DNA from 2 places in the Pseudomonas orientalis genome. Region 1 is predicted to be linked to the other one. Evidence: predicted binding sites of a transcription regulator. Region 1 holds the regulator's gene; the other holds the start of a gene.
The links. The regulator sigma-54, encoded in region 1, starts transcription at its own class of promoters, with help from an activator protein. The targets are predictions, from matches to a motif close to ANTGGCATNNANNTTGCTNT.

Region 1 (3,415 bases):
CAGCTGGATGACAAACAAGGCGTCGCGACCTATACCGGTGGCGTGATCATCACCCAGGGCTCGATGAAGATCACCGGCAACACGGTGACCCTGACGCGTACCCAGGCCGGCGATATCGATGTCGTGACCTCGGTGGGCAACCTGGCTTACTTCGAACAGAAGCAAAAGGCAGAAGATCCGGGCCCGATGAAAGGCTATGGCAAGACCATTCAATACCATGCCCAGCAAAATCGCATCGTACTGATTGACCAGGCCAAGGTGCTCAGTGCCGACGGCAACTCGACCGAAGGCGAGAAGATCGTCTACAACACCAAGACCCAGGTCGCCCAGGCGGGTCGCGCCAATGGCAACAAGGTCACCGCGCCTCGCCCACGTATCGACATGGTCATCCAGCCGAAGAAGAAGGCCGAGTAATGGCAACGTTGAAAGCCCAGCATCTGGCCAAGGCCTATAAAAGCCGCCAGGTGGTACGCGATGTGAGCCTGTCGATCGACAGCGGCCAGATCGTCGGCTTGCTCGGCCCCAATGGCGCCGGCAAGACTACCTGCTTCTATATGATCGTCGGGCTGGTCCAGGCGGACCAGGGCCGCGTATTGATCGACGACCTTGACGTCAGCCACCAGCCCATGCACGGCCGTGCGCGCGCAGGTATCGGCTATCTTCCCCAGGAGGCGTCGATCTTTCGCAAACTGTCGGTAGCCGACAACATCATGGCGATCCTCGAGACCCGCAAGGAGCTTGATCGCGACGGTCGCCGCAAGGAGCTGGAAAGCCTGCTGCAGGAATTCCACATCAACCATATTCGCGACAACCTGGGCATGAGCCTGTCCGGTGGTGAGCGTCGCCGTGTGGAGATCGCCCGCGCCCTGGCGACCGCCCCCAAGTTCATCCTGCTGGACGAACCCTTTGCCGGTGTTGACCCGATCTCGGTAGGCGATATCAAGCAGATCATTCATCACCTCAAGGCCAAGGGCATCGGTGTGCTGATCACCGACCACAACGTGCGTGAAACCCTGGATATCTGCGAAACCGCTTACATCGTCAACGATGGGCAATTGATCGCCGAAGGAGATTCCGCGACGATCCTGGCCAACGAACTGGTGAAAGAAGTTTACCTGGGTCACGAGTTCCGCCTGTAAACACGGTGCTATCGGGCCATTCGCGAGAGTGCGAGCGAGTCAATAAGAACCTCGGTTTTTTTATTGTTACCGCGCTCTAGGCAAAGGCCCCGATATCAGGCATATAATTTGCTTATGTTTGGCGCTCACGCGCCCTGTCGTGGATGGCGCATTGCGCCGGCGAATAAGGTGTTAAGCCCCTGCCATGAAACCATCGCTAGTCCTGAGAATGGGCCAGCAGCTGACGATGACACCGCAGCTGCAACAGGCCATCCGCCTGCTCCAATTGTCGACCCTGGACCTGCAACAGGAAATCCAGGAGGCCCTGGAGTCCAATCCGATGCTCGAACGCCAGGAAGAAGGCGACGACTTCGACAACACAGACCCTTTGGCCGACAACATCGAGCAAAAGCCCAATCCCGACGTACAGGAACCGTCCTATCAGGAAACCGCGCCGACGGTGGATAACCTCGAGGACGGCGAATGGAACGAACGCATTCCCAACGAGCTTCCCGTGGATACCGCCTGGGAAGACGTCTACCAGACCAGCGCCAGCAGCCTGCCCAGCAACGATGATGACGAATGGGACTTCACCACCCGCACATCGGTCGGCGAGAGCCTGCAGAGCCACCTGCTGTGGCAACTGAACCTGGCGCCGATGTCCGACACCGATCGCCTGATCGCGGTCACCCTGATCGATTGCATCAATAACCAGGGTTACCTGGATGAGACGCTCGAAGAAATTCTTGAGGCGTTCGACCCGGAGCTGGATATCGAGCTGGACGAGATCGAAGCCGTCCTGCACCGCATCCAGCAATTCGAGCCCGCCGGGATTGGTGCCCGCACGCTCAGCGAGTGCCTGTTGCTGCAACTGCGCCAATTGCCGGCCAAGACACCTTGGCTGGCTGAAGCCAAGCGCCTGGTCAGCGACTACATCGACCTGCTGGGCAGCCGCGACTACAGCCAGTTGATGCGTCGCATGAAGCTCAAGGAAGACGAGCTGCGCCAGGTCATCGAGCTGGTTCAGAGCCTCAACCCTCGTCCAGGCTCGCAGATCGAATCCAGCGAAGCCGAGTATGTCGTGCCTGATGTGATCGTGCGCAAGGACAACGAGCGCTGGCTGGTAGAGCTGAACCAGGAATCGGTACCGCGCCTGCGGGTCAACCCGCAATACGCCGGTTTCGTGCGCCGCGCCGATACCAGCGCCGACAACACGTTCATGCGCAACCAGTTGCAGGAAGCGCGCTGGTTCATCAAGAGCCTGCAAAGCCGCAACGAAACCCTGATGAAAGTCGCCACCCAGATTGTCGAGCACCAGCGCGGCTTCCTGGAATATGGTGACGAAGCCATGAAACCGCTGGTGCTGCATGACATCGCCGAGGCGGTGGGCATGCACGAGTCGACGATTTCACGGGTAACCACGCAAAAATTCATGCATACCCCACGGGGTATTTATGAGCTGAAATACTTTTTCTCCAGCCACGTAAGCACCTCCGAAGGCGGCGAATGCTCGTCCACGGCGATCCGCGCGATCATCAAAAAACTGGTTGCCGCGGAAAATCAGAAAAAGCCGTTGAGTGACAGCAAGATCGCTGGTTTACTGGAGGCACAAGGCATTCAGGTCGCCCGTCGAACCGTCGCCAAGTACCGCGAGTCCCTTGGGATCGCGCCTTCCAGCGAGCGTAAGCGTTTGATGTGACGGGCGGGGCACAGCGTTCCAGTGGCAGGCGCCTTTCGCCTGCCGCTTTATGCACTGGCAACGAAGGAGAAGCTGTATGCAAGTCAACATCAGTGGACACCACGTAGAAGTCACCCCTCCAATGCGCGAATACGTCGAGCAGAAGCTGAAGAAGCTTGAAGGACATTTCGACAAGATCACCAACGTGCAGGTCATCATGAAGGTCGATAAGCTTCAGCAGAAAATCGAAGCGACCCTGCAGATACCCGGTGGCGAAGTGGTTGCTAATGCCGAACATGAAGACATGTATGCATCGATCGACTTGCTCACCGACAAGCTTGACCGCCAACTCAAAAAGCATAAGGAAAAGAATCTGCACCTGATGCAAGGTACAGGTCGTTAACCCTCCCCCATGATCCAACTTGAAACCATCCTGACCCCCGGCCGTTCCCTCGTGAACGTGCCGGGCGGCAGCAAGAAGAAAGCCCTCGAACAAATTGCCAACCTGATCAGCAGCCAAGTGCCTGAGCTGGAGATGCAAGATGTCTTCGAGGCGCTGATTGCCCGTGAAAAACTCGGCTCGACCGGTTTTGGCAACGGCATCGCCATTCCCCACTGC
Region 2 (3,415 bases), 580 kb from region 1:
AGCTTGCTCGCGAAGGTCGTTAACGATAACGCGTAAATGTTGAAGAGATGTGGTGTCCTGGCGTTTTTCGCGAGCAAGCTCGCTCCTACAGTGGCTGCGTAGGGCGTCAGGCGCAGGCTACCTTACCTTGCGCGCTTGCCTACAGTTGCGCCAGAATCCGCCGGCTTGTACGGCTGGCTTGTCGTCTCTAAGGTTGCTCGGTCGCTGCTCATCAGCGATCAGGTTTAGTAGCCTGAGGGTCAAGTTAAGCGTGTACCGCACCGTTCTTTATGGCGGCTGTGTGCAGGGCATCTTCGGATGCGCCGGTTTTTGCTTAACTTCCCCGGTCTACTAACCTGCGCCCAACTGCCACCCAATCGTTTAGTAGCGAGTCGATGGCGGCCTCATTCGAGGAAGTTAAGACATGTTCAAGCCAACCCCAAATCCACCCCCATCCGTTATCGCCATCGATCCCGACAGCGACGACGAATCCCTGCTGGTCAACAGCTTCGAAACCTTCTCCTCGGTCAGTACCTTGTTGCTGGACCTTTGCGAAGACCTGGATGGCAAGCACCGCGATATCGCACTGGCCATTCACCAACTGAGCGCCATGGGGACGCTGATGGTCAGCCGTATGCTTGACCGCCAAGCGGCCATCTGACAATCCACAGGCAAAAAAAGACCTCCCGAAGGAGGTCCTTTTCATCACGCTACGTCAAGCAGCGCTACCGGATCAGCAGCTGTAGTACAGCTCGTATTCCAGTGGGTGTACGAAGGTGCGCACCTTGATTTCTTCTTCGCTTTTCAGGGCGATGTAAGCGTCGATGAAGTCGTCGCTGAACACGCCGCCTTTGGTCAGGAACGCACGGCCCTTGTCCAGCTCTTCCAGGGCTTCTTTCAGGCTGCCGCACACTTGTGGGATCTCTTTGGCCTCTTCAGGCGGCAGGTCGTACAAGTTTTTGTCGGCGGCGTCGCCAGGGTGGATCTTGTTCTGGATACCGTCCAGGCCGGCCATCATCAGGGCGGCGAAGGCCAGGTAAGGGTTGGCGGCCGGATCCGGGAAACGCGCTTCGATACGACGGCCCTTAGGGCTGTTGACGTAAGGAATGCGGATCGAGGCGGAGCGGTTGCGTGCCGAGTAGGCCAGCATCACCGGCGCTTCAAAACCAGGGACCAGACGCTTGTAGGAGTTGGTCGATGGGTTGGTGAAGCCGTTCAGGGCCTTGCCGTGCTTGATGATGCCGCCGATGAAGTACAGAGCGGTGTCGGACAGGCCGGCATAACCTTCGCCGGCGAAGGTGTTCTTGCCGTCTTTGGAAATCGATACGTGAACGTGCATGCCCGAGCCGTTATCGCCGTACAGCGGCTTAGGCATGAAAGTGGCGGTGCGGCCATAGGCGTCGGCAACGTTGTGCACACAGTATTTCAGGGTCTGAACTTCGTCGGCTTTCTTCACCAGGGTGTTGAATTTCACGCCGATTTCGTTCTGGCCGGCAGTCGCCACCTCATGGTGGTGAACTTCAACGGTCTGGCCCATTTCTTCCAGTGCGTTGCACATGGAGGTACGGATTTCGTGGTCGAAGTCGAACGGTGGAACCGGGAAGTAGCCGCCTTTCACGCCTGGACGGTGGCCTTTGTTGCCGCCTTCCACGTCCTGGTCGGACATCCACGAGCCTTGCTCGGAGAAAATCTTGAACATGGAGCCCGAGATGTCGGATTTGAACTTCACCGAGTCGAAGATGAAGAATTCTGGCTCCGGGCCGAAGAATGCGGTGTCGCCGATACCGGTGGACTTCAGGTATTCCTCGGCACGGTGGGCGATGGCGCGTGGGTCGCGGTCATAGCCTTGCATGGTCGAAGGCTCGATGATGTCGCACACCAGGATCAGGGTCGGCTCTTCGGTGAACGGGTCGAGTACGGCGGTGCTGTCGTCTGGCAGCAGGATCATGTCGGAGGCTTCAATGCCTTTCCAGCCGGCGATGGAGGAACCGTCGAACATTTTGCCGACTTCGAAGAAGTCATCTTCCAGCGCATCGCGAGCCGGCATGGTCACGTGGTGCTGAGTACCTTTGGTGTCCGTGAAGCGCAGATCAATCCATTTAACGTCATGATCTTTGATGAGTTGAACCGACTTCGACATGGTGTCCTCCGGGTGGCTTCGGGCTTGGTAGTGGAGTTAGCCCTTAGAATTTGGGTGATGCCGGCGCGGATACTCCGCCAAGGCAACCTGCCTCACAAGAGAGCAAATTGCATGCCAGTGCGCCAACATGGCCTTTTTGCTTCAAAGTGGCCCCTATAACGGTGCAAACGGCCAACGGGCGATAAATAGCGCACCGCAATGTAGCGTTATTTGGCGTAGATGACCCGTTTTGGTGCGCTGGACATGCGATGCATATTAACTGGTTAAACCTTGAGCGATTTCCGCTATAATCCGCGCCCCCCTTTTTCAGCAGGCCCGGCGCGCGCTGTTTCCATGAAATTAATCGTTAAAGTCTTCCCCGAAATCACCATCAAGAGCCGACCGGTACGGATGCGTTTCATCCGTCAGTTGGCCAAGAACATCCGTGCCGTGCTCCGCGATCTGGACCCGGCTGTGGTGGTGAATGGCGTGTGGGACAATCTCGAGCTGGAAACCCGCCTGACCGACGCCAAAGCCTTGAAGGACATGACCGAGCGCCTGAGCTGCATGCCGGGCATCGCGCATTTCCTGCAGGTAGATGAGTACGCGCTGGGCGATTTCGACTACATCACCGAAAAATGCAAATTGCACTTCGGCGACAGTCTGGAAGGCAAGATTTTTTCGGTGCGTTGCAAGCGCGCCGGCAAGCACCCGTTCAGCTCCATGGATGTGGAGAAATACGTCGGCAGCAAGCTGCGTCGCGAGTGCGGCGCCGCCGGAATTTCCCTCAAAGCACCGCAAATTGAAGTGCGCATGGAAATTCGCGACCAACGGTTGTTTGTGATCCACAGCCAGCACGACAGCATCGGCGGCTACCCGCTGGGCGCTTTGGAACAGACCCTGGTGTTGATGTCCGGCGGTTTCGATTCCACGGTCGCGGCCTACCAGATCATGCGGCGCGGCCTGATGAGCCACTTCTGCTTCTTCAACCTGGGCGGGCGTGCACACGAATTGGGCGTGATGGAAGTGGCGCACTTTATCTGGAAGAAGTACGGCAGCTCCCAACGCGTGCTATTTGTAAGCGTGCCGTTCGAAGAAGTATTGGGCGAAATTCTCGGCAAAGTCGATAACAGTCATATGGGCGTGGTTTTGAAGCGTATGATGTTGCGCGCCGCATCCCGGATCGCCGATCAATTGCAGATCGATGCGCTGGTAACCGGTGAAGCGATCTCCCAGGTGTCCAGCCAGACGCTGCCGAACCTGTCGCTGATCGACTGCGTGACCGAGAAACTGGTGCTGCGCCCTCTGATCGCCAGC

Region 2: a site for sigma-54 is predicted at 2,219-2,238, ahead of glnA (type I glutamate--ammonia ligase). Genes of this name have one in related genera too.

Annotation. Positions count from the first base shown of each region.
Region 1 is NZ_CP094351.1:982,649-986,063, reverse strand. Features, by position in the region: gene lptA (lipopolysaccharide transport periplasmic protein LptA) at 1-414, shown strand, start outside; gene lptB (LPS export ABC transporter ATP-binding protein) at 414-1,139, shown strand; gene MRY17_RS04255 (RNA polymerase factor sigma-54) at 1,324-2,817, shown strand; gene hpf (ribosome hibernation-promoting factor, HPF/YfiA family) at 2,894-3,199, shown strand; gene ptsN (PTS IIA-like nitrogen regulatory protein PtsN) at 3,209-3,415, shown strand, end outside.
Region 2 is NZ_CP094351.1:403,692-407,106, forward strand. Features, by position in the region: gene MRY17_RS01665 (DUF6124 family protein) at 404-640, shown strand; gene glnA (type I glutamate--ammonia ligase) at 713-2,119, opposite strand; gene thiI (tRNA uracil 4-sulfurtransferase ThiI) at 2,453-3,415, shown strand, end outside.